One region of the Variovorax sp. HW608 genome, then DNA from elsewhere that is predicted to be linked to it. Evidence: predicted binding sites of a transcription regulator. Region 1 holds the regulator's gene; each other region holds the start of a gene.
What was found. Region 1 encodes LexA, which represses DNA repair genes until DNA is damaged. Its sites were predicted from a motif close to ACTGTATNNNNATACAGT; they were not measured.
Positions count from the first base shown of each region.

Region 2: a site for LexA is predicted at 5,776-5,793, ahead of VAR608DRAFT_RS35350 (ATP-dependent helicase). Genes of this name have one in related genera too.
Region 3: a site for LexA is predicted at 3,921-3,938, ahead of recA (recombinase RecA). Genes of this name have one in related genera too.

Region 1 is NZ_LT607803.1:5,683,884-5,691,377, forward strand. Features, by position in the region: gene VAR608DRAFT_RS26875 (MFS transporter) at 1-705, opposite strand, end outside; gene VAR608DRAFT_RS26880 (D-2-hydroxyacid dehydrogenase family protein) at 702-1,709, opposite strand; gene VAR608DRAFT_RS26885 (hypothetical protein) at 1,797-2,138, opposite strand; gene lexA (transcriptional repressor LexA) at 2,283-2,957, opposite strand; gene VAR608DRAFT_RS26895 (asparaginase) at 3,032-4,033, shown strand; gene adk (adenylate kinase) at 4,072-4,728, opposite strand; gene kdsB (3-deoxy-manno-octulosonate cytidylyltransferase) at 4,889-5,665, opposite strand; gene VAR608DRAFT_RS26910 (Trm112 family protein) at 5,662-5,844, opposite strand; gene lpxK (tetraacyldisaccharide 4'-kinase) at 5,825-6,814, opposite strand; gene VAR608DRAFT_RS26920 (ExbD/TolR family protein) at 6,811-7,236, opposite strand; gene VAR608DRAFT_RS26925 (MotA/TolQ/ExbB proton channel family protein) at 7,239-7,494, opposite strand, start outside.
Region 2 is NZ_LT607803.1:7,464,808-7,472,301, reverse strand. Features, by position in the region: gene VAR608DRAFT_RS35375 (ABC transporter ATP-binding protein) at 1-950, shown strand, start outside; gene VAR608DRAFT_RS35370 (dipeptide ABC transporter ATP-binding protein) at 947-1,975, shown strand; gene VAR608DRAFT_RS35365 (ABC transporter substrate-binding protein) at 1,990-3,618, shown strand; gene VAR608DRAFT_RS35360 (5'-methylthioadenosine/adenosylhomocysteine nucleosidase) at 3,626-4,402, shown strand; gene corA (magnesium/cobalt transporter CorA) at 4,607-5,593, opposite strand; gene VAR608DRAFT_RS35350 (ATP-dependent helicase) at 5,807-7,494, shown strand, end outside.
Region 3 is NZ_LT607803.1:7,637,683-7,645,176, forward strand. Features, by position in the region: gene VAR608DRAFT_RS36145 (dipeptide ABC transporter ATP-binding protein) at 1-210, opposite strand, end outside; gene VAR608DRAFT_RS36150 (isoaspartyl peptidase/L-asparaginase family protein) at 232-1,212, opposite strand; gene VAR608DRAFT_RS36155 (MurR/RpiR family transcriptional regulator) at 1,209-2,159, opposite strand; gene recX (recombination regulator RecX) at 2,317-2,784, opposite strand; gene recA (recombinase RecA) at 2,774-3,859, opposite strand; gene VAR608DRAFT_RS36170 (MarR family winged helix-turn-helix transcriptional regulator) at 4,005-4,490, shown strand; gene VAR608DRAFT_RS36175 (response regulator) at 4,634-5,308, shown strand; gene VAR608DRAFT_RS36180 (sensor histidine kinase) at 5,339-6,802, shown strand; gene VAR608DRAFT_RS36185 (sporulation protein) at 6,799-6,984, opposite strand; gene VAR608DRAFT_RS36190 (biotin--[acetyl-CoA-carboxylase] ligase) at 6,984-7,494, opposite strand, start outside.

The DNA of each region.
Region 1 (7,494 bases):
GAGTCGCTGCTTCAGAATCGGTGCGAAGTAGCTGAACAGCACGAACTGGCCGGAGCCCTGCAGCGCGGTCACGCAGACCACGCCCATGAGAAGCGGACTCTTGAAGACCCGCGCCCAGGCATCGCGCGACAACGCGGCGGGACGGATGCCGGACGGCAGCTTCACCCAGATCCAGGTCGCGCTCGCCAACGACAGCAGCGCGATGGTGGCGAAGGCCGCTCGCCAGCCGAGGTGGCCTCCGATCAGGGCGCCGAGAGGCAGCCCCAGCACCGAAGCCATGGACCAGCCCAGGAAGACGAAGGTCACTGCACGCCCGCGTTGCTCGGGCGGCGCCAGCAGTCCCGCGCAGGCGGCGGCCTGCGCCGTGAAGATCGCCGGAGCGATCACCGTCAACATGCGGACCGGCAGCAGCGCGCCGAAGGTGGGCATCAAGGTCGCGAGCAGATGGCCGCAGGCATACCAGAGCATCGTGCAGGCGAGCAGTACGCGCCGGTCCCAACCGGCGACCACCGCGGCAAGCAACGGGGCGCCGACGCACATCACGGCCGCCGCCGCCGTGATCAACTGGCCGGCAGTCGCCGCGCTGACCTGGAGCGAAGAACTGAGCTCGTTGAGCGTGCCGGGCACCACCATGACACCCGTGCCGATCACGAAGTTGCCCGCCAGCAGGGCCCACAAGGCGGCCGGCAGGACAGGCCGCTTCAACGGCGGACCTGCAGCGCGCCGGGGTTGACGATGTTGGTCGGGTTGCCCTTGATGAAGCTCACCACATTGTCGAAGGCCTGCCCGAAGTACATCTCGTAGCTCTCCTGCTCGACATAGCCGATGTGGGGCGTGCAGATGCAATTCTCGAGCCGGAGCAGGGCGTGGCCCTGCAGCGGCGGTTCGCTCTCGAAGACGTCGACCGCCGCCAGGCCCGGCCGGCCGCGATTGAGCGCCGCAAGGAGCGCGTCCTGCTCCACCAGTTCGGCACGCGAGGTGTTCACGAACAGGGAGGTCGGCTTCATGCGGGACAGGTCCTCGAGCGTCACGAGGCCACGGGTTTCCTCCGTGAGTCGGAGATGGAGCGACAGCACATCCGCCGCGGCGAAGAAGGTTTCGCGATTCGGCGCCACCTGAAAGCCGTCGGACCGTGCCTTGGCCAGACTCTGCTCGCGCCCCCAGATGACCACCTGCATGCCGAAGGCCTGGCCGTAGCGCGCGACGAGCTGACCGATCCGTCCGTAGCCCCAGACGCAAAGCGTCTTGCCCTTGAGCACCGAGCCCAGTCCGAAATTCGGCGGCATGGAGCCCGACTTGAGCCCCGACTGCTGCCAGGCGCCGTGCTTCAGGTTGCTGATGTACTGGGGCAGGCGACGCATCGCCGCCATGATCAGCGCCCATGTGAGTTCAGCCGGCGCTTGCGGGGATCCGGTGCCTTCGGCCACCGCAATGCCGAGCTCGGAACAGGCGTTCACGTCGATGTGGCTGCCGACGCGGCCGGTCTGGGAGATGAGCCTCAGCTTGGGCAGCTTCTCGATCAACTGCCGCGAGATGTGGGTGCGCTCGCGGATCAGCACGATCACCTCGGCATCCTTGAGGCGAACCGAGAGCTGACCGATACCCTTGACCGTGTTCGTGTAGACCTTGGCCGCATAGGCGTCGAGCTTGGAGGCGCACTGCAGCTTGCGTACCGCGTCCTGGTAGTCGTCGAGGATCACAATGTTCATGGTTTGCATTGTGCCTTGCACGACTCGCAGGCTGTGTCGGTGCGTTGCCCGGCGTCGGGCAATGCACGCAACGCCGGGTGGGGGGAATCAATGCATGCGAGCGTAGTGGCGGGCCGTGTCCGCGGCTTCCAGTGCGACCAGGCGATCGAGCTCTGCGCAGACATCCGCCATGCGACCGGAGATCACCACGCGGCCCGGGTGCCGGTTGGGCTGCTGTGCATCGACCGTGCGGACCACTCGCAGCGGACGCATGCTGGCGGACGCATCCCGGCCTGCCGGGCTCTGCCGCGACGCGCAACTCGGCCGAACGCCGACATAGCGCAGCCCTGATGAATTGATGTGACGCGAGCGCCGTGCCGGCATCCAGCGATCGGCCAGCGACTGCAGGGGCGTGAACAGGTCGACGATGCTGAGAAGAGCGATTCCCATGTGAACTCCGATAGGTAGAGGTTGAACACAGGCAGGATTGCTTTCATTGCCCCGACAGGGTGATGGCCAATGCCATACGCCCGCCACCTGTCGCGGCCGGTGATGAGGCGAATGCGCTTTCGTCGCGTTCGCCTGCATGGAGGGCTACATCAACATCGTGTTGCGGATCAGGCCGACCGCAAGGCCTTCGATCTCGAAGGGTTCGCCGGGCTGGACAACGATCGTCGGGTAGTCGGGATTTTCTGCGTGCAGCTCGATGACTTGCTTGTTGCGCTTGAGACGCTTGACGGTGACCTCGTCGCCGAGGCGGGCAACCACGATCTGGCCGTTGCGCGCCTCTTTGGTGGCCTGCACCGCGAGAAGGTCGCCGTCCATGATGCCGGCGTCGCGCATCGACATGCCGCGCACCTTGAGGAGGTAGTCGGGCTGACGCTGGAAGAGCGTGTTCTCGACGTAGTAGGTCTGGTCGATGTGCTCCTGCGCCAGGATGGGCGAGCCGGCGGCGACACGCCCGATCAGCGGCAGGGCGAGTTGGGCCATGCCGGGCAGGGACAGCGAATACTGGTTGTTGCGCGATTCGTTGAGCGCGCGCAGGGCCTCGCCCTTGAGCCGGATGCCGCGCGAAGTGCCGCTCACCAGCTCGATCACGCCCTTGCGGGCCAGGGCTTGCAGGTGCTCTTCAGCCGCATTGGCCGACTTGAAGCCCAGCTCGGCCGCGATTTCGGCGCGCGTCGGCGGGGCGCCGGTGCGCGCGATGGCGCTTTGAATCAAGTCCAGAATCTGCTGCTGACGGGCGGTAAGCTTGACGGCGAACTGCATGATGGCTCCTGAAAGGGACTGGCTGCATATCCAGTACCTGTATTTTTAACCAGTTTCCCTGGGATTGGCAAGCAATGGGCGAAAACATTCAAGGCGGCACGCGCCGGGTCGTCGTTCTGGGCACGGGCGGCACGATTGCGGGACGCGCCGGCCGTGCAGGCGACAACATCGGCTACACCGCGGGTGAGGTCGGCGTCTCGGAGCTTTTGGGAGGCATCGATGCGCCCGAGGGCATTGCGCTGCTGGCCGAGCAGGTCGCGCAGGTCGACAGCAAGGACATGAGCTTCGCGATCTGGCAGACGCTGGCGCAAAGATGCGCCCACTGGCTCGCGAAGGCGGATGTGGCGGGCGTCGTCATCACCCACGGGACCGACACGCTGGAGGAGACGGCCTTTTTTCTCCAATCGGTCCTCGCGCCTTCCAAGCCGGTGGTGCTTACCTGCGCGATGCGTCCGGCGACTGCGCTGGCGCCCGATGGGCCGCAGAACGTGCGCGATGCGATCGTGGTCGCTGCGACAGCGGGCGTGCGAGGCGTCGTCGCGGTCTGTGCGGGCACCGTCCACAGCGCGTTCGATGTCCAGAAGGTTCACACCTACCGCGTCGACGCCTTCGACTCGGGCGATGGGGGTCCGTTGGCGTACGTGGAAGAGGGTGCGCTTCGGGTGCTGCGCAACTGGCCCGCGCCGCATGCTGCAACCCAGGTATTCGACCGCGTTGCAGGTGCCGTGTCATTGCCGCGCGTCGAGATCGTGGTGAGCCACGCCGAAGCGCGCGGCGCGATCGTCGATGCATTGATCGCCGAGCGCAAGCGAGGCAGCGCCGATGCCGTCCAGGGCCTTGTGCTCGCAGCGACGGGCAACGGCACCTTGCACCACGCGTTGGAGGCCGCGGCGCTGCGCGCGCAGGCCGAAGGAATTGCCGTGGTGCGCGCGACCCGTTGCATGCAGGGACGCATCCTGGCGAAGCCGGACGAGTCGCTGCGAGATGCAGGCGCACTCACACCGGTCAAGGCGCGGATCGCCCTGGCGCTCGAACTCCTGGCTGCAAGCGCGTCCGGCCGGATCGAGGGGGGCTAGTCTAGTTCGGCCGCGGGCTGCGCCGCAGCCCGGCCCGATCAACTGCCAAGGGCGGTCAGGGCACGCTGGGTGATGTCGTCGACGCTGCCCACGCCGCTGATGGAGCGGTACTTCGGCGCCGCGGCGGGCTCGACCTTGGCCCACTGGGAGTAGTAGTCGACCAGCGGGCGGGTCTGCTGGCTGTAGACGTCGAGGCGCTTGCGGACCGTTTCTTCCTTGTCGTCCTCGCGCTGGATCAGGGTCTCACCGGTCACGTCGTCCTTGCCGTCGACCTTCGGCGGGTTGAACTTCACGTGGTAGGTGCGGCCCGATGCCGGATGCGAGCGGCGGCCGCTCATGCGTTCGATGATGTCGGAGAAGGGGACGTCGATCTCGAGAACGTAGTCGAGCTTCACGCCAGCGGCCCGCATCGCCTCGGCCTGCGGGATGGTCCGCGGAAAGCCATCGAACAGGAAGCCCTGCGCGCAATCGGGCTGTGCGATGCGTTCCCTGACGAGGTTGATGATCAGGTCGTCGCTGACCAGCGCACCGGAGGCCATCACGGCTTCAGCCTGCTTGCCCAGCGCCGTGCCGGCCTTGACGGCCGCGCGAAGCATGTCGCCGGTGGAGATCTGGGGGATGCCGTACTTCTGGCAGATGAAGGCCGCCTGTGTGCCTTTGCCCGCCCCGGGCGCGCCCAACAATATCAGTCTCATGGTGTCCTCGGAAGGTTTTCTTGGATTTCTGTCGCGCCGTGCTGATCACGAGTGGCGTCAATGGCGGAGTTCCTTCGAGGATAGCATGGCCCCCCGGCGGGGCCGGCGGTTAAGGCCTGATCACGCTATTCCGCGATCCCCGGAATAGCGTGATCAGGCCCTAACCCGCAGCGAAGAGGGCCCGCACGCGCGCGAGATCGTCCGGCGTGTCGATGCCGGGGCCGGGCGCATGCTCGCTGACGTGCACCGCGATGCGGTGGCCGTGCCAGAGCGCGCGCAGTTGTTCGAGCGCCTCCGTGCCTTCGACCGGCGCCGCGGGAAGGGTCGGAAACTGCCGCACGAAACCGGCCCGGTAGCCGTAGATCCCGATGTGCCGCAATGCCGGCGGCGAGGGCGGCAGCTTCTTCGGCCCGCCATCGGCGAAGCCGTCGCGCCACCATGGGATCGGCGCGCGGCTGAAGTAGAGCGCGTAGCCGCTCGCGTCCAGGACGGTCTTGACGACGTTGGGATTGGCGAATTCCTCCGGCGAATCGATGGCATGCGCCGCGGTGCTCATTGCCGCGCCGGGGTGCTCCGACAGCGTCCGGGCCACGGCGTCGATGAGCGAGGCCTCGATCAGGGGCTCGTCGCCCTGGACGTTGACCACGATCGCATCGTCCGCAAGGCCAAGCCGGGTGCAGGCTTCCGACAGGCGATCGCTGCCGCTGGCGTGGTCCTTGCGCGTGAGCAGCGCTTCGACGCCGTGCGCTTCGCAGGCCTCGATGATTCGGGCGTCATCACCTGCCACCACGACGCGCTCGGCAGCCGATTCCCGTGCGCGCTGCGCCACGCGCACCACCATGGGCAGACCGGCGATGTCGGCCAACGGCTTGTCCGGCAGCCGGGTCGAGGCGAGCCTGGCGGGGATCAGGACGACGAACTTCGTGCTCAAGATCAAAGGCCCAGTTCTTCGTCGGTCAGGGGGCGCGCCTCGTTTTCGAGCAGCACCGGAATGCCGTCGCGCACCGGGTAGGCCAGACGTGCGCTGCGCGAGACGAGTTCCTGCTTTTCGGGGTTCCAGGTGAGCGGGCCCTTGGTCACGGGGCAGACGAGCAGTTCAAGCAGCTTGGTGTCCATCGGCCGATGATAGCTTTGCGTCGAGCGCCGAGAAGAAGGCGGCCTCGGGCTCGAACAGCAGCGGCACCGCGAGCGCATCGGGCGCCTTGCGCCACAGTTTCACGGCGTCCTTTTCGGTGCACAGCACCGTGCAGCCCTGCGTTGCCGAGGGCGTCCAGTCCTCGAAATCGTGATGGTCCGGCAGCGCGATGCGCCGCTCGAGGCGCAGCGCGCGCTGTCCCAGCATGTCGAAGAAGGCCTCGGGCTTGGCGATCGCGGCGACGGCTGCGAGCCGCTGGTCGGCGAGTTCGGTCAGCGGCACCCGGGTGCCGTCGCTCCTGAGCGCGTAGTCCGCGAGCGACCGCGCGGCCGTGAAGCCCGCGAAAGCCGGATGCCGGCCGGTATGCAGAACGAGATCGCAAGGGCGCGGCCACTTCTCGCGCAGCGGTCCCGCGGGAAGCAGCCAGGCGTTGCCGATGCCGCGGTCATCGAAGACGCAGATCTCGACATCGCGCGCCATCGCAAGGTGTTGCAGGCCGTCATCGCTGACGATGACCTGCGTGTCGGGATGACGCGCGCGAAGGGCGCGTCCGGCCTCGACGCGCCGCTTCGCGACGAACACGGGGGCGGCGGTCGAACGTCGTATCAGCAAGGGCTCGTCGCCGGCGTCGGCGGCTGCGCTGTCGTCCAGTACTTCACGGCAACCGGTCGACGATCGGCCATAGCCGCGCGACACCACGCCCACCCGGATGCCCTGCGACTGCAGACGGCGCACGATGGCCATGACGACCGGTGTCTTTCCCGATCCGCCGGCGATGACGTTGCCGACCACCACGACCGGCACCCCAAGGCGCTCCGTTCGCAGGATGCCGAGTCGGAAAAGGGTGCGCCGGAAGGCCGTGAGCCCGCCGTAGAGGAGGGACAGGGGCCACAGCAGCCACGCCGCCGCGCCGCGTCGCAGCCAGGCCTGCTGCAACGAAGCCAAGGCTATCGTCCCGCCTGGGCGGCCGACTGCGTGGCGAAGGTGATCTGCATGAGGCCCGCGCGCCGCGCGGCCTCCATGACGGTGATCACGGATTGATGCGCCGCGCTGGCGTCGGCGCTGATGATGACCACGTTGTCCTTCGCGCCGCTGGCCGCGGCGGCGAGGGCGGCGGTGACCGCCTCGACGCTGCGCTCGGGCAGGGGCGTCTTGTTGACCGAGTAGCGCCCATCGGCCGACACGGCGACGATCACTTCCTTGGGGTAGTCGCGCTGCGCCTCGGCATCGGCCACCGGCAGCCGCAGCTGCATTTCGGTGAACTTGCTGTAGGTGGTCGACAGCATGAGGAAGATCAACACGACGAGCAGGACGTCGATGAACGGGATCAGGTTGATCTCGGGCTCCTCGCGCGAGCCGTGGCGGAAGTGCATCCTCATCGGCGCAGCGTGTTCAGGTGACGAGCGAAGCGCTCGCCCGCGAGCTCGAGGTTCAGCAGGTACTCATCGACCCGGCTGCGGAAATAGCGCCAGAAGATGAGCGTCGGGATCGCGATGATCAGTCCGAAGGCCGTGTTGTAGAGCGCGATCGAAATGCCGTGCGCGAGCTGGGCGGGGTTGCCGGAGCCGACCGCGCCGCTGGCCGGGGACTGCGAGCCGAAGATCTCGATCATTCCGATCACGGTGCCGAGC
Region 2 (7,494 bases), 1.8 Mb from region 1:
ATGGCGTGAGCCTGCGGCTCGAAGAAGGCGAAGTGCTCGGCATCGTCGGCGAATCGGGCTCGGGCAAGAGCGTCACGATGATGGCGCTGATGGGCCTGATCGGCTGGCCCGGCCAGGTGCGTGCGCAGCATCTGCGCTTCGCGGGGCACGACCTGCTCGGCATTTCGGACAAGGCGCGGCGCGGCCTCGTCGGCAAGGACATCGCGATGATCTTCCAGGAGCCGACGACCAGCCTCAACCCCTGCTTCACGATCGGCTGGCAGCTCATGGAAACGCTGCGGCTGCACCTGCGCCTTCGCAAGCGCGAAGCGAAGAAGCGCGCGATCGAGCTGCTCGAGCAGGTCGGCATCCCGGCCGCGTCGTCGCGGCTCGGCAGCTATCCGCACCAACTGTCGGGCGGCATGAACCAGCGCGTGATGATCGCGATGGCGATCGCCTGCAACCCGCGCCTCCTGATCGCCGACGAGCCGACCACCGCGCTCGACGTGACGATCCAGGCGCAGATACTCGACCTGCTGCGCACGCTGCAGAAGGAGCGCGGCATGGGCCTCGTGCTGATCACGCACAACATGGGCGTGGTCAGCGAGATGGCACAGCGCGTGGCCGTGATGTATGCCGGCCAGTTGATGGAAGAGCGCGGCGTGGACGAGCTCTTCGCGATGCCGCAGCACCCGTATACCGCCGCACTGCTCGCCGCATTGCCCGAGCGCGCGGTCGGCGAAGAGCGCCTCGCCACCATCGCCGGCGTGGTGCCGGGCGTGCATGACCGGCCCGCCGGCTGCCTGTTCGCACCGCGCTGCGCCTATGCCACGCCGCATTCGCATGCCGTGCGGCCCGAGCTGCGCGAATGGCTCGGCGGGCAGGTGCGCTGCCACTATCCGCTCGGCGATCCAGAACGGGACGCGCACCGCCTGCGCGATGGCGGCCAGGTCGTGGAGTTCGTCCGATGAGCGAGGTGGTGGTCGAGGCGAGGGACCTGCAGCGCGTCTACACCGTGCGGCGCGGGCTGTTCCACGCACCGGCGCATCTGCAGGCCGTCGGCAGCATCTCCTTCAAGCTGGAGAAGGGCCGCACGCTCGCGGTGGTCGGCGAATCGGGCTGCGGCAAGTCGACGCTCGCGCGCATGGTGGCGCTGATCGAGCAGCCCACCGCCGGCGCGCTCACGCTGGTGGGCACCGATGCGGTCCATCCGCCCGCCGAGCGCAAGCGCGAGCTGCGGCGCGCGGTGCAGCTGGTGTTCCAGAACCCCTACGGCTCGCTCAATCCGCGCAAGAAGATCGCGGCCGTGCTCGAGGACCCGCTCGCGATCAACACCACGCTCGGCAAGGCGGAGCGCGCCGCGAAGGCGCGCGAGATGCTCGCCCGCGTCGGCCTCAGGCCCGAATACGCGAACCGCTATCCGCACATGTTCTCCGGCGGACAGCGCCAGCGCATCGCGATCGCGCGCGCGCTCATGCTCGGACCGCAACTGGTGGTGGCCGACGAGCCGGTGTCGGCGCTCGATGTCTCGATCCAGGCGCAGGTGCTGAACCTGCTCGCGGACCTGCAGGCGGAGCTGGGCCTGTCGTATCTCTTCATCTCGCACGACCTCGGCGTGGTGCGGCACATCGCGCACGACGTGCTGGTGATGTACCTCGGCCATGCGGTCGAGCAGGGCCCCAAGGCGCGCATCTTCGCGCGGCCGCTTCATCCCTACACGCAGGCGCTGCTGGCGTCGACGCCGGGCCTGGGCGGGGGCCGCATCGTGCTCAAGGGCGAGCTGCCTTCGCCGCTCGCGCCGCCGCCGGGCTGCGTGTTCAACACGCGCTGCGCGCACGCCACCGAGCGTTGCCGCATCGAGCGTCCGCTGCCGCGCCTGCTCGACGATCGTCTGGTGGCCTGCCACCATGCCGAGAAGTTCCTGGATGGTGCGGCCGAGCATCACGCCGATCGCGCCGATCATCCCCCGTCCGCCGTTGTGCGGGCTCAACCCTGAAGGAGCCGAGCCTCATGTCCCACACCTCCAAACTCTCGCGCCGTCTGCGCGCCGCCTCGCTGCTGGCGCCGACCGCGCTCGCGCTGGCCTGCGGCGCCGCGTCGGCGAAGACGCTGGTCTATTGCTCCGAGGGCAGTCCCGAGAACTTCTATGCGGCGGTGAACACGACGGGCACCTCGTTCGACGCCACCACGCAGGTCTACAACAACCTCGTCGAGTTCGAGCGCGGCGGCACCAAGGTCGTCCCCGGCCTTGCCGAGAGCTGGACCATCTCGCCCGACGGCCTCGAATACACCTTCAAGCTGCGCAAGGGGGTCAAGTGGCACAACACCGCCAAGAGCTTCAAGCCCACGCGCGACTTCAACGCCGACGACGTGATCTTCATGGTGGAGCGCCAGTGGAAGGAAGACGACCCCTACTACAGGGTCACGAGCCCGAACCACTCCTACTTCAACGACATGGGCATGCCCAAGCTGCTGAAGGCCGTCGAGCGTGTCGACGACTACACCGTGAAGTTCGTGCTCAACAAGCCCGAAGCGCCCTTCCTCTCCAACCTCGCGATGCCCTACGCCGGCATCCAGTCGAAGGAGTACGCCATCGCGATGCTCAAGGCCGGCACGCCCGAGAAGATCGACCAGGACCCGATCGGCACCGGGCCGTTCTATCTCGTGCAGTACCAGAAGGACGCGATCATCCGCTTCAAGGCCTTCCCGCAGTACTGGGGCGGCAAGGCGAAGATCGATGACCTCGTGTTCGCCATCACGCCCGATGCCTCGGTGCGCTGGGCCAAGCTGCAGAAGGGCGAATGCCACGTCATGCCCTACCCGAACCCGGCCGATCTCGACGCGATCCGCAAGGACCCGAACGTGACGGTGCTGGAGCAGCCGGGCCTCAACGTCGGTTATCTCGCCTACAACACGCAGAAGAAGCCCTTCGACGACGTGCGCGTGCGCAAGGCGCTCAACATGGCGATCAACAAGAAGGCGATCATCGACGGCGTCTACCTGAGCACGGGCGTCGCGGCGAAGAATCCGATCCCGCCGACGATCTGGTCGTACAACGATGCGATCAAGGACGACGCCTACGACCCCGAAGCCGCGAAGAAGCTGCTCGCGCAGGCCGGCTATCCCGACGGCTTCACCACCGACCTGTGGGCCATGCCGGTGCAGCGTCCCTACAACCCGAACGCCAAGCGCATCGCCGAGCTGATGCAGGCCGACCTCGCGAAGATCGGCGTCAAGGCCGAGATCAAGTCCTTCGAATGGGGCGAATACCGCAAGCGCATGCAGAACGGCGAGCACCAGATGGGCATGCTCGGATGGACCGGCGACAACGGCGACCCGGACAACTTCCTCTACACGCTGCTGGGCTGCGCGTCGGCGCAGACGAACGGCGGCAACGTGGCGAAGTTCTGCTACCAGCCGTACGAGGACCTGGTGCTGAAGGCCAAGACCGTGACCAAGCAGGCCGACCGCGACGCGCTCTACAAGAAGGCCCAGGTCATCTTCAAGGAACAGGCGCCCTGGTACACCATCGCGCATGCGGTGCAGATCGGCCCGGTGCGCAGGGAAGTCATCGACTACAAGCTCAGCCCCTTCGCCCGCCACACTTTCTATGGCGTCGATATCAAGCAGTCGCAGTGATCCTCTGATGGCGGACTCGCCGCCGCGACCGATCGCGATCGTCTCGGCGATGCACGAGGAGCTGGGTGCATTGCTCGCGCAGATGCCGGACGAACAGCGCATCCAGGTCGGCGGACGCGACTTCTGGGTCGGGCACCTGCAGGGCCAGCTCATCGTCGCGGTGCTGTCGCGCATCGGCAAGGTGGCGGCGGCGACGACCGCGGCGGTGCTGCTGGAGCGCTTCGGCGCACGAGCGATCGTGTTCACCGGGGTCGCCGGAGGATTGGCGCCGGGCGTGGAAGTGGGCGACGTGGTGGTCGCGACCAAGCTGCTTCAGCACGACCTCGACGCCTCGCCGATCTTTCCGAAATACGAGGTGCCGCTGACTGGCCATGCGCGCTTCGCGGCCGACACGGAGATCAGCGACGCGCTGGCCACCGTGGCCGCCGACGTGCTGTCCGATCCGGTGACGCTGCTCGGCGAGAAGGTGGCCGACGACTTTGCGCTCGCGGCACCGAAGGTCCATCGAGGCCTCCTGATCAGCGGCGATCGCTTCGTCTCGACCCTCGCCGAAAGCGAAGCGCTGCGCCTCGCCTTGCCCGATGCCTTGGCGGTGGAAATGGAGGGCGCGGCGGTCGCGCAGGTGTGCCACGACTTCGGCGTGCCCTTCGCGGCGGTGCGGACCATCTCCGATCGCGCCGACGACGCAGCGCACGGCGACTTCACGCGCTTCGTCGCGTCGGTCGCGAGCCGCTACAGCCTCGCCCTCGTCAGCGCCTGGCTCGCGACTCTCTCGCAGGAATAAAAATCAGGCCCATCCGAGCCACGCTGTTCCAGTGCACCCGCGGAACCGGCTTTGCCGGGCCGCCGGGTAGGCCTTGCAGGCCGCGCCGGGCCAGTGGCCCGGCCCTTCGCCAGCCGCAAAAGGTCCACCGGACCTTTTGTGTGCGGGCTCAGCCCCCTCGAGGGGGGAGGCGGCTACACGAAGTGAGCAAGCAACGGGGGTGGGCTATTTCAGCCAGCCCCTTCGGCGGAAGTACCACATCGGCACCAGCGCGCTCGCGACCATCAGGGCGATCGCGAACTCGTAGCCGAAGCTCCACTCGAGTTCCGGCATGAACTTGAAGTTCATGCCGTAGACGCTGGCGATCAGCGTCGGCGGCAAAAGCGCCACGCTCGCGACCGAGAAGATCTTGATGGTCTTGTTCTGGTTGATGTTGATGAAACCGACGGTCGCATCCATCAGGAAGTTGATCTTGTCGAAGAGGAAGGCCGTGTGGTTGTCCAGCGATTCGATGTCGCGCAGGATCTGCCGCGCCTCTTCGAACTGCTCGGCATTGAGCATGCGGCTGCGCATCATGAAGCTCACTGCGCGGCGGGTGTCCATCACGTTGCGGCGGATGCGGCCGTTCAGGTCTTCCTGCCGGGCGATCAGGCCGAGCACCTCGCCGGCCAATTCGTCGCTGACGTTGCCCGACAGCACCTTCTTGCCGGCGTTCTCGAGTTCGTCATAGATGTTCTCGAGCGTGTCGGCCGAGTACTCGGCGTCGGCGTCGAAGAGCTTGAGCAGCACTTCCTTCGCGTCCTCGATCAAGCCCGGCGCACGGCGCGCGCGCATGCGCACGAGGCGGAACACCGGCACGTCCTCGTCGTGGATCGAGAACAGCACGCCGCGGCTGCGCAGCTCGATGTTGTGCTGGTTGAGGATGAAGGCGACGCGGACGGAACGCGGGTTCTCGGCGTCGTCGATCAGGAAGTCGCTGCGGATGTGGAGCTCGCCGTTGTCTTCCTCATAGAAGCGCGCGGACTCCTCGATGTCCTCGTCCATCGCGTCCTCGGGGATGGACAGGCCGTAATACTGCTTGATCCAGCGCTTTTCCTCCAGGGTCGGCGATTCGAGATCGACCCAGATCGGCTGGAACTTGGACAGCTCCTCCAGCGCCTCGATCTCTTCCTGGACGAGGCGGCCATTGGCGAGCGTGAAGATGTTGAGCATGGCTCACTCCCTTGGAAAGTCTGGCGGTATGGCGAGTGGGTGGGGCGCTTTCAATCCCCCTCGCCGCAGGGGCGTCAGAAGGGGAGTGAAAGCTGCCGAGACGGGACGATTTCCATCGAAAAGCTCCGGTTTTGCAGCGAGGCGCGATTATGTCATCGGGTCGTGACCACGGTCGTGCTGAATCTGGATAAACATCCAGTACAGTTGCGCTCGATGCCGAGCGTTGCGACCCCTCTCCTGAACAGCCCCGAAGAGCGGCTCGGCGAAGCGCTCGCCCAGCTCAACGACGCGCAGCGTGCGGCCGTGCAGCATGGGCGGGACGCGGCCGTCGGCGACGCCGCGCAGGACGAGCGGCCCCTGCTCGTGATCGCCGGCGCCGGTTCGGGCAAGACCAGCACGCTGGCGCACCGGGTGGCGCACCTGATCGCCCGTGGCGCCGATCCGCAGCGCTTGCTCCTCCTGACCTTCTCGCGCCGCGCCGCGCAGGAAATGGAACGCCGCGCCGGCCAGGTGCTGGTGCGCGTGCTCGGGCTGCCGTCCCAATCCCCGCCGGCGCTGCCGTGGGCCGGCACCTTCCATGGCGTGGGCGCGCGCCTCTTGCGCGAGTACGCGGCGCAGATCGGCCTTGACGAGAACTTCACCATCCACGACCGCGGCGACGCCGAGGACCTGATGGGCCTGGTGCGCAACGACCTGGGGCTTTCGACTTCCACCCGGCGCTTTCCGCTGAAGGGCACCTGCGTCTCGATCTATTCGCGCACCGTCAACACGCGGGCTCCGCTCGCGGACGTGCTCAAGCAGGCGTTCCCGTGGTGCGCCGAATGGGAGGCCGAACTCAAGCGGCTCTTCGGCGCCTACGTCGAGGCCAAGCAGCAACAGCATGTGCTCGATTACGACGACCTGCTGCTGTACTGGGCCGAAATGATGGCCGAGCCCACCTTGGCGCGGCAGCTCGGCGAGCGCTTCGACCACGTGCTGGTGGACGAGTACCAGGACACCAACCTGCTCCAGGCCGCCATCCTGCGTGCGCTCAAGCCCGACGGACGCGGCGTCACGGTGGTGGGCGACGATGCGCAATCGATCTACTCGTTTCGCGGCGCAACGGTGCGGAACATCCTCGATTTTCCTGAGCACTTCAGCCAGCCGGCGCGCATCGTCACGCTCGAGCGCAACTACCGTTCGACGCAGCCGATCCTCGATGTGTCGAACGCCGTGATCGCCGCCGCCGCGGAACGGCACGCCAAGACGCTCTGGACCGACAAGCCGTCCGCCGGCCGGTCGCAACTGGTGCTGGTGGCGGACGAGGCGGCGCAGGCGACGTGGGTGGCCGACCGCGTGCTCGCGCACCGCGAGGGCGGGCTTGCGCTCAAGTCGCAGGCCGTGCTGTTCCGGACGTCCACGCACAGTGCGGCGCTGGAGCTGGAGCTGGCCCGGCGCAACATCCCGTTCGTCAAGTACGGCGGGCTCAAGTTCCTCGAGGCGGCCCACGTCAAGGACCTGCTCGCGGTGCTGCGCTTTGCACAGAACCCGCGCGGGCGCATGGCCGGGTTCCGGGTCACCCAGCTGATCCCGGGCATCGGTCCGGTCACGTCCACACGGCTGCTCGATGCCATGGACACCGCGGCCGATCCGGGCGAGGTGGTGCGCTCTTTCGTGCCGCCTTCGCAGGCGCAGGCCGAATGGGCGCGCTTCGCTGACGCCTATGGCGCGCTGCGCCAGCCTGCGCTCTCGTGGCCCGCCGACATGGAGATCGCGCTCGCGTGGTACCTGCCGCATCTGGAGCGGCTCTACGACGACTCGGGCGTGCGGCGCGGCGACGTCGAGCAGCTCGCGCGGCTGGCGGCCGGCTACGCATCGCGCGAGCGTTTTCTCACCGAGCTGACGCTCGACCCGCCCGAAGC
Region 3 (7,494 bases), 2.0 Mb from region 1:
CGACAGCGAAGTGACCGACTTGCCGGAGCCCGATTCGCCGACGATGGCCAGGGTTTCACCGCGATCGACATGGAAGGACAGGGAGCGCACCGCGTCGACCGTGCGCTCCGAGGTGGCGAAGCGCACGGTGAGATCGTCGACCGCCAGCACGCGCTGTTCGGGCAGCGCGAGCGCGGGAGATGGGGACGGGGCGCGCAGGACAGCGGACATGGTTCTTGCCTTGGTCGCGACTCAGCGGTGAATGGCGGTGAAGGGCGCCTCGGCGCCGCGGGCATGACCGCGGTACATGCCCTCGGTGTTGAAGCACAGGCTCAGGTGGCCCTCGCGGTCGACGGCGATCAGGCCGCCGCTGCCGCCCTCCCCGGCGATCGCCGGCAGGGTCTGCATGACGACCGCTTCAGAGGCCTGCGCCAGCGACTGGCCGGCATAGCGCATGCGCGCGCACACGTCGTAGGCGGCGGCGGCGCGGATGAAGATCTCGCCGCTGCCGGTGCACGAGACCGCGGCCGTGCGGTCGTCGGCGTAGGTGCCCGCGCCGATCAGCGGCGAATCGCCGATGCGGCCCACGCGCTTGTTGGTCATGCCGCCGGTGGACGTGGCCGCGGCGAGATGGCCGCGCACATCGAGCGCGACGGCGCCCACGGTGCCCATCTTGCGGTCTTCGTCGAGCGGCGCTTCGGCGGCAGCCGCTGCCAGCGCGGCGCCGTCGTGGTCGAGCGTGACGCGGCCCGCATCGCGCACGCGATGCAGCTGGGCGCGGCGCGCCTCGGTGGAGAAATACGAAGGATCGACGAGTTGGAGGCCGCGTTCGCGCGCGAAGGCTTCAGCGCCGGCACCGGCGAGCAGCACATGCGCGCCGTCCTCCATCACGGCGCGCGCGGCGCGCACTGGGCGGCGGATGCGGCTCACGCCTGCGATGGCGCCGGCGCGCAGGTCGATGCCGTCCATCACCGCGGCATCGAGTTCATGGGTCTCGTCGTGGGTGAACACCGCACCGTGGCCGGCGTTGAACAACGGGCAGTCCTCCAGCATCTCGACCGCCAGGCACACGGCATCGACGGCCGTGCCGCCGCGAAGCAGCAGCTTCTGGGTGGCCTGCACGATGGCATGCAGCGCCTCGTGGTAGCCGCGGGCGGCGTCCTGGCTGAGCGCGGCTGCACTGATGGTGCCGGCGCCCCCGTGGATGGCGATGACGGGCGAAATGGTGGTCATGAGGATCGCTTTTTCCGTTCGGAAGCTTGAGCAGGTTCGGTGCCCGCGCCGGGTGGCATCACCTGCGGCCCCGGCGCGCCATGCAGCCAGGGCGCAAGGGTTTCGACGACCCGGCCTGCAACCTGGAAGGCGCCGGGCGCACGCAGTGCCACGGCGCTGGTCAGTGCCTCGATGAGCGCGAGCGCGCCGGTTTCGCAATTCGGACGGTAGCGCGAACGGGTCTGGGCATAGAGCGCCACGTCGGCCAGCGGCGCCAGCGGCGAGCTGGGCCGGTCGGTGATGGCCAGCACCTGCGTGCCGCGCGCGCGGGCGGTCTTGGCCAATGTGACGGTATCGACGAGGTAGCGCGGAAAGGCCAGCGCGACGAGCAGGTCTTCAGGGCCGCTGCGGATCAGCGCCCGCGCGGCACTGCTGACGCCGCCCACGCCGGCGAGCGTGCGCACATCGGCGCAGTAGGAATCGAGGCCATGCGCCAGCAGGCCTGCGAGCCAGCCGCTGGCGCCGAAGCCGACGACCGACACGGTACGCGCCGCCAGGATGCGCCGCACGGCCTCTTCGCAGGCCGCGTAGTCGAGCGATTTGCGCGTCGCTTCGACGTTGTGCTGGGTTTCCTCCAGCGAAGTGGCGAAGACCTCGGCCACCGTGCTGGGCTGCGCGAGGTTGCCGCGCAGTTGCTCCACCGGCGCGACCAGCGCCTCGAAGCCGCGCACCAGTTCGGCCCGGAAGGTCGCGTAGCCGTCGAAGCCCAGGGCGCGCGCAAAGCGGTTCGCCGTGGCCACCGAGACGCCCACGGTTTCCGCGAGTTCGTCGATCGGCTGCGTGGCGACCTGCAGCGGATGGGCGAGCACGTGGTCGGCCATCTTGCGGTGCGCCCGCGTCAGGCGCGGCAGCGCCTGCGCGATGCGGCGCGCGACGGTGGTGTTGTCGCTGGCTTCGGGGAGTTCCACGAGGAAGGTCGCTTTGGAGAGCAAATGAGAATCGAATTACAAATATAACTCCGCTGTGAAAATTTTTGGTCAAATTTGAGCGAAGGAAGGCCCTTCCAGGCCTCAAAGCCGGGTTAACCCCGATCCGGGGCGCGATGCGGTGGAAGGAAAGGAGAAGTCAGTCGTCGAAATCGGCGCGCAGCACCTTGCCGATCACGGCGCTCGAAAAGCCGCGGGCCATCAGGAAGCGCGCCTGCCGCGCGCGCTCGGCCGCGTCCTGCGGCAGCGCGCCGAAGCGGCGGCGCCACACTTCGCGTGCGCGGTCCAGTTCCGTTTCCTTCAGGCTGGCGACCGCATCCGCCACGGCTTCGGGCGCGATGCCCTTGTGCAGCAGTTCCTGGCGCACCCGTGCGGCGCCGAGCCGGGCCGAGCGCTGATGCAGCACCGACTGCACCACCCTCGCCTCGCTGATGAAGTCCTTGGCCGTGAGCTCGTCGAGCGCCCGGGCCAGCGCGCCGGGCTCTTCCTCGTACTTGCGAAGCTTGCGCTCGAGTTCGGCGCGCGAGTGTTCGCGCTGGCTGAGCAGGCGCAGGGCGCGGCCCTTGAGTGACGGGCCCGCCCTTCCCTCTTCCTGTTTACTTGTCACCCTTCGCAGGCTTCTCGGACGCTGCCTCGGCCGCCGATTCGGCCAGAAGCGGGATGCCCAGCGATTCGCGCACCTTGTTCTCGATCTCGCGCGCCAGTTCGCGGTTCTCGCGCAGGAATTCGCGTGCGTTGTCGCGGCCCTGCCCGATCTTCTCGCCGTTGTAGGCATACCAGGCGCCCGACTTGTCGATCAGCTTGGCGTTCACGCCCATGTCGATGATCTCGCCCTCGCGGCTGATGCCTTCGCCGAACAGGATGTCGAACTCGGCCGTCTTGAAGGGCGGCGACACCTTGTTCTTGACCACCTTGACCTTGGTCTCGTTGCCGATCGCCTCGTCGCCCTTCTTGATGGTGCCGATGCGGCGGATGTCCAGGCGCACCGAGGCGTAGAACTTCAGCGCGTTGCCGCCGGTGGTGGTTTCGGGCGAGCCGAACATCACGCCGATCTTCATGCGGATCTGGTTGATGAAGATGACCATGCAGTTGGTCTTCTTGATCGTGGCCGTGAGCTTGCGCAGGGCCTGGCTCATCAGGCGGGCCTGCAGGCCGGGCAGCGAGTCGCCCATTTCGCCTTCGATTTCGGCCTTGGGCGTGAGCGCGGCGACCGAGTCGACCACGATCAGGTCGACCGCGCCGGAGCGCACCAGCGAATCGACGATCTCGAGCGCCTGCTCGCCGGTGTCGGGCTGGCTGATGAGCAGGTCGGGAAGTTCCACGCCGAGCTTCTGCGCGTACTGCACGTCGAGCGCGTGTTCGGCATCGACGAAGGCGCAGGTGCCGCCCTGGCGCTGCATCTCGGCGATGACCTGCAAGGTGAGCGTGGTCTTGCCCGAGGATTCCGGACCGTAGATCTCGATCACGCGGCCGCGCGGCAGGCCGCCGACGCCGAGCGCGATGTCCAGGCCCAGCGAGCCGGTGGAGACCACCTGGATGTCTTCCAGCGCCTCACCCTCGCCCAGACGCATGATCGTGCCCTTGCCGAACTGCTTTTCGATCTGGGCCAGCGCGGCCTGGAGCGCCTTGGCCTTTTCGCTGTTGGGGCCGGAGAGGTTCGAGCCCTTGACGACTGCGTCCATGTGGAAACTCCTTGAATATCAATGGGTTGTGCTGGATTCATCCCGCTGCGCTTAATCACAGGCTGGATGCTTGCACAGTAGTGTAGGGGTCAATGGATCGGCATTGGCTCATTTTTTGGTCAGTTTGATTTACTATCGATCCGCCATGGCCGATCTACCCTCTTCCATCGACCACGACGCATGGCGTCAAACCCACCTGGGCCGTCTGCTCGGCCATGCGATGCGCCGCTTCGACGAGCGCGTGCTCAGCCTGATGGCCCACGACGCGGAGGTCCCGCTGGCGCTCTCGAACCTCGCGGCGCGCGCGCAGGTCAGCGCCGCCCACATCCACATCACGCGGCACCTGTCGCGCGACGGTTCGCGCCTGACCGAACTGGCCGAGCGCGCCGGCATGACCAAGCAGGCGATGGGCACGCTGGTCGACCAGTGCGAAGCCTGGGGCCTCGTCACGCGCGAGCCCGATCCGCTCGATGCGCGCGCCCGCCGCGTGATGTTCACCGCCGACGGCCTCGCATGGCTGGAAGCCTTCCGCACCGCGGTCGCGCAGGCCGAATCCGAATTCCGCGCCAGCGTCGGCGACGAGATCGCCACCGTAGTAACGATCGGCCTGGAAGCCTACGCGGCAGCCTAGAATTTGACGCAGTCAATTCAGGAACACTCGGCGCGGCCAAGACCAGGAATCCCGCGGAACCGGCTTTGCCGGGCCGCTGGGATTGCCCCCGGAAGGGGGTGTCAGAGCCACACGAAGTGGGCGAGGCTGGGGGCGAACTCAGGATGCGAATACTCATTGCGGAAGACGATCAGGTACTGGCCGACGCCCTGCTGCGCAGCCTGCGCACCTCCGGTGCGGCGGTCGATCATGTGGCGACGGGCTCGCAGGCCGATGCGGCCCTGATGACCAACAGCGAATTCGACCTGCTGATCCTCGACCTCGGCCTGCCCAACATGCATGGCCTCGACATCCTCAAGCGGCTGCGCGCGCGCGGCTCGCAACTGCCGGTGCTCGTGCTCACCGCCGCGGACAGCGTGGAAGAACGCGTCAAGGGCCTGGACTACGGCGCCGACGACTACATGGCCAAGCCCTTCTCGCTGCAGGAACTCGAAGCGCGCGTGCGTGCCCTCACGCGGCGCGGCATGGGCGGCACGAGCAACGCCATCAAGCACGGCCCGCTGGTCTACGACCAGGCCGGCCGCGTGGCGACCATCGACGGCAAAATGATCGAACTCTCCGCGCGCGAACTCGGCCTGCTCGAAGTGCTGCTGCAGCGCGCCGGCCGCCTCGTGAGCAAGGACCAGCTCGTCGAGCGCCTGTGCGAATGGGGCGAAGAGGTCAGCCTGAACGCGATCGAGGTCTACATCCACCGCCTGCGCAAGAAGATCGAAAAAGGCCCGGTGCGCATCGCGACCGTGCGCGGCCTCGGCTACTGCCTTGAAAAGATCCCTTCCTGATCGGCCGCTCGCCGGCTCGATGACCGCCCGGTGAAACTTTTTCAGCGCGCCCAGCGCTCCCTGTTCGGCGAGATCCTCGACTGGATGCTCACGCCGCTGTTGCTGCTGGTGCCGGTGAGCATCGGCGTGACCTGGCTCGTGGCGCAGGGCATCGCCAACGCGCCTTTCGATCGCGCGCTCGAATCCAACATCCAGACCCTCGCGCGGCTGGTCGACGTGGACCATGGCCGCATCCAGTTCGCGCTGCCGCAGCCGGCGCGCGAGATCCTCGGCGGCGACGTGGCGGATCGCGTGTACTACCAGCTGCTCGACGAGCACGGCGGCCTGCTCAGCGGCGAACCGGAAGTCCCGCCGCCCAGTTCCGACGAGCCGCCCACGCCCGGCGTGGTCTACCTGCGCAACGGCCTGATCATGGGGCAGCAGGTGCGCATCGCTTCGCTGTGGATCGCCGGCGCCAACCCCGAGGCGCCGATGGCCCTGCTGCAGGTGGCCGAGACGCGCGAGAAGCAATCGGTGCTGGCGACGGAAATCATCAAGGGCGTGCTGCTGCCGCAGTTCGCCATCCTGCCGCTGGCGGTGCTCCTGATCTGGCTCGCGCTGGTGCGCGGGATCAAGCCGCTGTCGGTGGTGGAGGCGCGCATCCGCGAGCGTCGCCCCGGCGACCTGAGCCCGCTGGACGAATCCTCGGTACCGCTCGAAGTGGTGCCGCTGGTGCTCTCGGTCAACGACCTGCTGCGCAAGCTCAACGACTCGATCGGCACCCAGAAGCGCTTTCTCGCGGACGCCGCCCATCAACTGAAGACACCGCTGGCGGGCCTGCGCATGCAGGCCGACCTCGCGCAGCGCGAAGGCGCGAACGCGGAGGAGCTCAAGCAGTCCCTCAAGCAGATCGGCCGCGCCAGCGTGCGCGCGACCCACACGGTCAACCAGCTCCTGTCGCTCGCGCGCGCCGAGGGCAACGGCGCCAACATCGGGCGGCAGTCCTGCGACATCGCGCGGCTCACGATCGAGGTGGTGCGCGAAGCGGTGCCGCGTGCGATCGACAAGCGCATCGACCTCGGCTACGAAGGCGCCCAGCCCGGCGCGGCCGGCGTGGCGATCGAAGGCAATCCGACCTTGCTCAAGGAACTGGTGCGCAACCTCCTCGACAACGCGATCAACTACACGCCCTCGACCCCGGAGCGCCCCGGCGTCATCACCGCGCGCGTGCTGGCCGACCCGTTCGGCCGCATCGTGATGCTGCAGGTCGAGGACAACGGCCCCGGCATCCCCGAAGCCGAACGCGAGCTGGTGTTCGAGCCGTTCTACCGGGTGCTGGGCAACGACGCCGACGGATCGGGCCTGGGCCTGCCGATCGTGCGCGAGATCGCGCGCCAGCATTTCGCGACCGTGCGGCTGGAGGACGCCCAGCCGGGCCGGCATCCGCCGGGCACGCTGGTCAGCCTGCGCTTCGACGGCAACGAGGGAGAGCGCCGCGCCGGCGGGCCGCCCTAGACCTTGCCGGGATCGGCCTTGCGAATCTCCAGCATCTGCGGCCGCACCTGCTGCAAAAGGCGTTGCGGCTCGCGCTCGCTGAAACTCGCGGGCTGCGTGCCGAAGAGGGCGAGTGCGCCTTGCGACCACGCGTAGTAGCCGAGGTTCGCGACGACCACGAGAACGACCAGGAGCCGCAACATCATCGCGTCGAAGGGGCAGGGCGCACGCTGACTTCGGCGCTGGTGATGGTCTTCATGCCGGAGGCCGTCTGCACCAGCAGTTCGCCGCCCCAGCCCACGCCTTCGCAGCGGCCTTCGGTGCCGTCGCTGAGCTGCACCTCGCGCCCGCGCAGCGCGTCGCGTGCGGCGAAGCGCGGCGCGAAGGGAACGAAGCCGCGCTCATCGAAGAGCTGCACGTTCGCAACCAGCGGCAGCGCGATCTCGCGCAGCACCTCGGCCGGCGTCGCCTGCGGGCGCCACTGCTGCAGCCAGGCCGGCGCGGTGCTGAGCCCGGCGGCTTCGCGCGGGCCGATGTTGATGCCGATGCCGATCACCAGATAGCGCTCGGGCGCATCGGGCTGGAGCAGGGCGGTTTCGATCAGGATGCCGCCGAGCTTGCACTCGCCGAGCCAGAGGTCGTTCGGCCATTTGAGCGCGAGGCCCACGGCATTGGAAGGGTCGAGGCTTTCCGCCACGCTCACGCCGACCGCG